2 regions of the Paenibacillus segetis genome follow, and region 1 is predicted to be linked to the other one. Evidence: predicted binding sites of a transcription regulator. Region 1 holds the regulator's gene; the other holds the start of a gene.
The links. Region 1 encodes Rex, which represses fermentation and respiration genes when NADH is low (regulators of the CRP and FNR family bind a similar motif). Its sites were predicted from a motif close to TTGTGAAATATTTCACAA; they were not measured.
Positions count from the first base shown of each region.

Region 2: a site for Rex is predicted at 2,087-2,104, ahead of IEW05_RS22925 (FAD:protein FMN transferase). Genes of this name have one in related genera too.

Region 1 is NZ_BMFT01000001.1:2,542,233-2,546,635, forward strand. It holds gene IEW05_RS11810 (hypothetical protein) at 1-23, opposite strand, end outside; gene IEW05_RS11815 (cell wall elongation regulator TseB-like domain-containing protein) at 317-802, opposite strand; gene IEW05_RS11820 (amidohydrolase) at 851-2,149, opposite strand; gene IEW05_RS11825 (redox-sensing transcriptional repressor Rex) at 2,139-2,786, opposite strand; gene dinG (ATP-dependent DNA helicase DinG) at 2,799-4,403, opposite strand, start outside.
Region 2 is NZ_BMFT01000005.1:105,905-110,307, forward strand. It holds gene IEW05_RS22905 (MTH1187 family thiamine-binding protein) at 169-468, shown strand; tRNA gene IEW05_RS22910 (tRNA-Thr) at 538-609, shown strand; gene IEW05_RS25665 (hypothetical protein) at 888-1,142, shown strand; gene IEW05_RS22915 (DUF2752 domain-containing protein) at 1,200-1,586, opposite strand; gene IEW05_RS22920 (DUF4234 domain-containing protein) at 1,643-1,960, opposite strand; gene IEW05_RS22925 (FAD:protein FMN transferase) at 2,169-3,254, shown strand; gene IEW05_RS22930 (hypothetical protein) at 3,418-4,026, shown strand; gene IEW05_RS22935 (BclA C-terminal domain-containing protein) at 4,004-4,403, shown strand, end outside.

The sequences.
Region 1 (4,403 bases):
ATCGGCCATGTACGAAGTTTCACTATATTGTCCCCCTTATATAATATTGAATCTATAATAATGAATATTTACAATTGATATATCACACCGTCATTACTATTTATACTAATTTGTATATCTATTTAACAAGTAAAAGTATATCACAAAGTATATACCACTTCGATTGAAATTGTGGCTATAATTTAAATTTTAATTGAAAAAGTTTTAACTAGTTGTGAAATCTATGTCATTACACGCAAAATAAGCCACGCGTTATCGATGTTCTCTAAGAGATTCGAACGCGTGGCTTGTTGATTAATTAAGTTAACCGCATAATTTATCGATTCGGCAGTGTAAACACTTCCGATAGCGGTTCTCCGCTATTAAAATCGTAGAAACGATAATAGTGATGCGCCTTCTCTTTATAGAAAAGTTGCCACACTAATTTAGTGTCGTAAATACCCGGAACTAATCTAACAATATCGATGGTAGGGAAGCGTTCATGAATTATCTTAGTGATCTGAGCCTCTGTAGTTCCCTCAGAGACTGGTGACACGCGTGCTTCTTTCCCTTCTTGCAGCCAGACCATTACATCCTGTCCAGATTCGTCTTTACCCTTGACGACCCAGCACACTTCATCCCAAACCGATTTCCATATTTTATCTACATCTTTTATACCGGTTTCCTGCTCTGCTCGCACAACTGCAGCCTTCTCACCATTCCATAAATCCTGCTGGATAAAAATGTAGAAGCGATGAAGCCCAAAGAGCACGAGCAGCAGGGTCAGGACAGAGAGCAGTATCCATTTGGTTCTCTTCTTCACCCTTCTCTTCCTCTCCCCGTTTCAGACTTATGAAGCCTCAGTATCCACTTAACGAGACAAAAGCCCTTCAAAAGCTGCCTGTGCTTCATAACGTACTTTCTCTTCGTCAATGGTCAGTGCTGCCCCATGTTTAATGACTTGCTGTCCATTTACCCACACGTGCTCAACATCTTTTGCCCCTGCTGAATACACTGCATGCGAAATGAAATCGGTTCTTGGTAGAAAATGAGCCTGCTCCGTATTAAGAGCTATAAAATCAGCTTTCATTCCCTGTACCAATTTTCCCGTATCGTTAAGAAAAACTGATTTAGCGCCATATTCTGTACCTAGCTTTAATGCTTCCAAAGCAGGAATCGCGGTCGGATCACCAGATACCCCTTTATGAATCAACGCGGCTAAACGGATCTCCTCAAACATGTCGAGGTTATTATTGCTGGCTGCACCATCTGTACCTAGTGAGACAGTAACTCCTGCTTTGAGCAATTCAGGTACCCTAGCGATCCCGCTAGCAAGCTTCAGGTTACTACCAGGATTATGAGATACCCCTACCTGGTGAGCACTTAAAATTTCAATTTCTTCATCCGTCAAATGAACGCCATGCGCAACAAGTGATGGGCGTGAGAACATCCCCATATTAAGCAAATGCTGAACTGGACGTACACCAAAATCTATTACGTTCTGCTCAACTTCAGCCTTAGTCTCCGACATATGAGTATGTATCGGCAAATTTAAGTCATGAGAAGCCTGTACAAACTTTTCGAAGAAATTAGGAGGACAAGTATACGGCGAATGCGGTGAGATCATAGTTGTGATTCGTCCGTCAGCTTTGCCGTGCCAGTCTTTCGCAAAACTCACAGCTTCTGCTAGCTTTTGACGTTGCACATCCTCTGGGCACAGCCCAATTGCTCCGCGCATCAGAACGGCACGAATACCTGACTCTTCCACTACTTTAGCTACTTGGTCCATTTGGTCGTACATATCTAGAAAGGTCGTTGTTCCACCTTTGAGCATTTCTAGCACGGACAAAGAGGTTCCCCAATAGACATCACTACCGGTAAATTTGGCTTCCATTGGCCACATTTTATCTTGAAGCCACACTTGAAGGGCTAAATCATCCCCATACCCACGAAGTAACGACATCGCCGCATGACCGTGCGTGTTAACCAAACCTGGAAGAAATAAAAGCCCCTTCCCATCAAAGATCTCTGCGCCTTCAGTTCCCTCAGGCAATTTTTCACCGATATAGGTAATCAAATCGTCTTCTATCAACATATAACCATGAAGCACAGGGCAAGCATCATTCATGACCGCAAATGTCCCGTCCTTGATCAATAATTTATGACTCATCAGATAAATGTTCCTTTCCTTCTAGATAGTAAGCCAAGCTGAGTAGATCGGTTGTAAAATCTGCACCATGAATTCGAATTTCTGGTGGAACCTTAAGGATAGTCGGAGCGAAATTCAAAATCGCCTCAATTCCAGCTTCAACCAGCACATCCGCTACACGCTGAGCTTCCGTGTCTGGAACCGTTATAATTCCGATGCGAATGTTATTTGCCTTTACCGTCTCCTTTAATTCCTCAATCGGCTGTACGGTAATATTATTAATTTGGGTACCTATTTTCGATGGGAATGCATCAAAAATACTAACAATTTTCATGTTATCTTTCAAATATGCATTGTAATTGGATAACGCTTGCCCTAAGTTACCTGCTCCGACCAAAGCTACGTTTATTGGCTGGTCTAAATTCAAAATTTGACGTATTTTCTCGATTAGATAAGATACATCATAACCAATCCCTTTTCGACCAAAATCTCCAAAATAGGCAAGATCCTTACGAATTTGAGCAGGGTTTAAAGCCAGTTTCTGACCAAGCTCCTGTGAAGAAACCGTCGGTACTTCCCGCTGACTTAATTGATTGAGAAAACGTAAATATACGGGTAGTCTTCGTACTACCGCATCTGAGATTTTTTCTGATTTCATGCCTTTTTCCTCCTAATCCGCTAATGAAGAACCCTCTTGTTCTTCAGCAATCAGCCATTCCGAAATACGAGGAACCATCTGTCCAAGTGGCATATGCTCCATCTTCGGTCCGGGTAATGAATATAAAAAGTATTTTCCGTAGTAGGATTCCAAGATGCGCGTATCATAAACAACCACAATTCCTCGGTCTTGCGAAGAACGGACCAATCGTCCAAAGCCTTGCTTAAAGCGGATTACCGCCTGAGGCACAGACAATTTCATGAACGGGTTCTTCTTCTCCCTCTGAAGCCGTTCACTCTTCGCTTCAATCAATGGATGGTTGGGAGGTTGGAAAGGCAAACGGACGATTGCCAAGCTTGTTAAAGCTTCGCCTGGAATATCCACCCCTTCCCAGAAACTGCTCGTTCCGAGCAGTACGGAGGCACTCTGCCCCTGAAATCTACGGGTCAGTTTACTACGATTGCCACTATCCATACCTTGACCTATAACTGTGATGCCCTCAGAAGATAAAAGCTCTTTAAGGGGATCATAGACCTGCCGTAGCATTCGGTAAGATGTGAATAATACCAGCATACGCCCCCGAGTAACGATTGCTGTGTCGGCAAGAGACTGTACAAGCGTACTGACAAAATGATCGTCACCTACGCTTCCCTTAACACTTGGAAAATCCCTTGGGATGACTAGTAATGCTTGGTCCCGATAATTAAAAGGGGACGGAAGCATCGATGTAAACAGTCGATCCTCGGAGGCAGCCTCCTCAAGTCCAAGTTGTTCAATCATATATTGGAAAGATTTATCGACCGACAAAGTGGCCGAGGTCATCACAACACTCTTCTTTTTATCAAAGAAATATGACTTTAATTGTGCACTCACATCGATCGGAACGGCAAAGATTTGTAAGGACCGACTACGGTAACTACCGTTGCCCTCAATCCAATACACTGTCTCGTCGTCATCCAGTTTGATGAAGAAACGTAGTCCTTCACGTTCATTCGCGGCATCTTTCAATAAACCGCTAATGTCCGTCATTAAACCTTCGGCGCCAAAATCATCAGATTCATCTTTGATTTCACTCAGTATACGTTCCCCTTTGCGAATAACATCGCCCAAAGCAACATAAATCTGGTTCTCCAAATCAGCAGCAACATCCCATTCCTTAGGCTTCTTGTTTGGAAGCAATCGAAGAACGAATTGACCAGGATCTCCTGGAGCCGCATCACTACGGTCAGGCATGAGAGTGAAGAGCATCTCACTCAATTTATCCCAATTCTCCTTCACCTCGATTAGAGAGTGATACATGCTATCGATCAAAGAACACCATCCTGAAGCTTTTTCGTTCTTCGCACTCTGGAGTAGACCTCTAAGATTGGGTAACTGCCCTGTCTTGCTATCTTTATACAGGCGAGTCAAGGTATGCACAACAGTAAAATACTTTAATTGAAGCCCTAAATGTTTACCTGCAACATCTTCCAAGTGATGAGCCTCATCGATAACAAGTCGCTCGTAACTCGGCAGTAATTGATGCCCGGCTTGAATATCGGTGAACAATTTCGAATGGTTCGTAATGACGACATCAGCGATTCCAGCTTCATGTTTAGCCCTGTGGTAATAACATTT
Region 2 (4,403 bases), on a different contig from region 1:
GTGTTTGTAAACGGTGATTTTACAAAATGAGTCATAAGATATAGAGACAAAAATGAAGGATTGGCTTCATGATGCGGCGCGCGGGGTTCAAAAAAAATTGTGAACTTTTATTGCAACTGCGGAGTGGTTACAATAGAGGAAGGAGAAATAAAATGAGGAGGTAATACAATGGCAATTGCAGAGGTTACGGTCATTCCAATCGGAACGGGAAGTACTAGCCTTAGTCCTTATGTAGCTGAACTTCAGCGAGTATTGGAGAAACAGGAAGGTATACAGTATCAATTAACATCGATGAGTACAATTATTGAAGGTCCACTCGACAATGTGTTCGCCGCGATACGGGCGATCCATGAAGCTCCTTTCCAGTCCGATGCTCAGCGGGTATCGACCTCGATTAAGATAGATGATCGTCGTGATAAAGTCAGCTCTTCCGAGCAAAAGCTACGTTCTGTACGTGAGAAATTATAGGTGTTTTTATACTTGCAAAATTCTCTGAGCGTTGTATAATAGTTTTTGTTTCACAAAAAAGAGTACCATGCTGGTGTAGCTCAGGGGTAGAGCAACGCACTCGTAATGCGTAGGCCGGGGGTTCAATTCCCTTCACCAGCATCTTCCTGCTAAACTCCACAATATCAACGTTGAACGCTTTCCTGACTAATAAATGGGTATGTGTTGGCATTATACGAAGCCTCCTACGATAATAAGTAGGGGGTTTTTCTTTTATTACTTGTAATAGTAAAGTTCGATATAACTACCGCACTATTTACCACGGGTCCATTTACATATACAGTTTATCCCAATTAAAGATATAATGAGGTATATTACTTTAGGGGGAGATCGATATTTCTAGGAATGGTACAGGAGCACGTAATGGTACGATCATCATTTTGCTACTGGTTGTCATACTACTAGCGGTAACTAACCCGTCAATGGAGAATTATAGCGAACATGTAATAAACAAAGTTACAGATACTAATGATGTGGGACTATTCAAAGGGATCGCCAATTCGCTAGGAAAGTCCGTTATTGAGGCTGTAACAACACGTCATAATTACGTTATTTTTTCTGTATTTACTGTAAAAAACGGCGAATCTTCCAGTCATGTTCTTGGTTTTTTAAATAGTGTGTTTATAGAACTATAAAATAGTTTTGAAAAGCACGGAATCTCAAATTTGAGGATCCCGTGCTTTTTTATGGTATTACACCCACCCAATCCAGTGTTTCACAATAGATAGAAGGGTCGGGATTAATGCATGAGAATTATACACCATCGGTTCGATGTTATGCGGAAGTATAAAAATTAATCGCAAAATCCACACCACTAACAGCAAAATAGTGAACAGAATAATAATAGGTTGACTTAATTTCTTACACAATGCCAGTACACATATTAATATGGGCATGAGGAATAATGGATGATAGATCCATGCTGCTCTAATATCTCCTTGCAGTAGACTCATATAGGCTCTGGTCATCCCACAAGCAGGACTGGGAATGCCAAATACATTTGTGAAGAGGCAAATACTTTTTTGAAACAAGACATTCGCAGCCATACTTAAGAGACCAACTACGCCAAAGATGAGCATCGGGAGGAGTCGTTTCCTGTCCAATTGTTTCATAGCATTCAACATACAATAATCAATTAATACAAGAACTTATTGATTTTTGACTGGATAATCGCTACAGAAATAATGGAAGCAAAAGCATACAGAATGGTGAGCAATACAGAATCATCATTAGCATATGTATTTCCACGAGCTACATCCGCTTCGTACAAGCGAGAACTTGCTTTGTAGATCGCAAAGAATCCATACAAGCCGCAAGTCACAATCGTTAACAACAAATCTAGTCCTGCACTACCGTCAGGATCGCGACTAATAATTCTCGATTCATCAAATATTTTGTACATCCAATAAATACCGTAGATGCCACAAGTGATAAAAGTAAAAAGGATAGCCATAGCAATATTTCGTTGTTGGATCAACAATATCAACTCCTTCGATTTCACCAAATAAGATCATTTGTACACATGATACCGGATTGGAATAGAAAATTATAGTGTTTTATTATAGGTTGTCACTTAAGAACGTGAAATTTTACACATTTAGTGTAGCTTCTTTTCTGCTACAATCAATGGCGAAAATGATAGAGAGAAATGAGGCGCATTTATGAATAGAAACAAAGCGGCAATCCTACTGGTGGCTATATTGATGATTAGTACTCTCCTCGGGGGCTGCGGCAATTCCGGTAATGTAGCAGAACCAGATACAAGTGAGCAACAGACACAGAATAAGTCGGTTGATCCAATGAAGGGAACCTTTTTTATTTTTGATACGATTGTGAATGTATCTATTTATGATTCTCGGGCGACCAAGCAAAATTTAACAGAAATCGAAGATCTCCTCAAAGAAATTGATAACAAAATCAGCCGTACGAATAGTGACAGTGAAATTTTCAAGGTGAATGCAAATAGCGGGATAGGTCCCGTTCAGGTTTCGTCAGATACGTTTGACCTTGTCTCAATTGCGATAGATTACGCCAAAAAAACAAACGGTCTCCTTGATCCGTCGATCGGCAGACTCGTCACCCTGTGGAATATTGGTCACGAAGGCGCTCATGTTCTTTCCAAGGAAGAAGTCGCTCCGATGCAACAACTTTGCGACTACCGTAAGATTGAGATGAACAAGGATACTCATGAAATATATTTAGAGGAAAAGGGTATGGAAATCGACCTTGGTTCCTACGGAAAAGGTTATGCGGCAGATGCTGTTTATGATTATTTGGCGGATCAAGGGTTTAACAGCGCAATTATTGATTTGGGTGGAAATGTCTTTGCGATGGGCCAAAAGCCTAGCGGTGAAGAATGGAACATCGGTATCCAGGACCCCACTCAGGAACGTGGTATTCCGATTGGTACGATTCGCGTAAACGACAAAACGGTGGTGACCGCAGGTATTTACGAACGCTATTTCGAAGAAGATGGTAAACATTACTCGCATATTATCAATCCAAAAACGGGCTATCCAGTTGATAATAATATTAGTAGTGTAACGATCGTAACAGACCGTTCGACCGATGCGGATACTATGGATACAGGGCTGGTCCTTCTAGGGATCGAAGAGGGGTTGAAATTCGTAGAGAAAATTCCCAATGCGGAAGTTCTGTTTATTACTAAGGACAAGAAGCTGTATGCTTCACCTGGTTTCAAACAAATGCTGAACAAAACGAATGATAGCTATACCTTTGCCAATTAAGAGTGAGTGATTTGTTTAAACTTCTTTATTTCAACAAGCTCAACGGTTTCAGCCGCTGAGTTTGTTTTTTTATAGAATAATATTTATTTTCACATGACAAATGACCATGCCTTCAATAGACGAATTGAGTAGTATACAGCAAACTTACTTGGAGGTGTCTGCATTGAGCTCACATCATCTTCATCGGAAAATGGGCCGTTATAAGGGGAAGTCAATGAGTCACTGCTCCCTGAAGAGAAAAAAAAGCTCGAAGAGAACCTACACCTCTAGGAAAAAGAGTTGTTATCGAGAAATTGTCGTTAAAAAGCAAATCATACAGGTAAATGTTCCTCAAGGGGATTTAGGTCCTATTAGCTATGCTGCTGTTGTAGGTACGGTGGGGAGTGTAGGTACAGCAGGTAGTGTAGCTTCTTCGGGAAGCGTGGGCACAGCGGGTTCCGTAGGGAATGCAGAAGCTGTCGGTACAGCAAATAGTGTAGGTACATCAAATAGTGTAGGTACAGCGAGTGTGATAAATGGGCAAAGTGCAGCAGACCCATCGGGTAATAAGAGTTCAACAAGCTCTATGAGTAGTGCAGGGGCGGCAGCTACAGCGGGTAATGTGGGATCAATCGGTGCGATAGATGTTGTAGATGTGATAGATATTTACAATGCGGGTTGTGAACATGCTGCGGGATCTACAGGAGCAGTAGGCCCGACGGGATCAACTGGTCCGACGGGTGCAACAAGGCGTAACAGGTGCAATTGGGGTGACGGGTCCCACAGGCCCTGAGAGTCTAGTTTATGGGTTAACCCAGTTCGGATATATTTACAATTTAGAGGCTAGAATAGTTGGGATAGAAGTTGATGTTATTTTTGATACAAATGGCATTCTAACTTCTGGAATTACACATGTTCCTGGAACCACACGTATTGAAGTTACCAATCAGGGTAGTTATGAGGTTGTATTTTTAGTGTCGTGTGTGGAGCCCAGCCAGTTCGCATTATTTATAAATGATATTCTAGTTCCAGGCAGCGTATACGGTTCAGGTATAGGTACTCAGCTAATCAATGGGCAATCCATAATTGCTCTAACAGCCGGTGATTTTATTACTTTACGAAATCATAGCTCGGCTGCCCCAGTTACACTTCAAACTCAAGCAGGTGGCT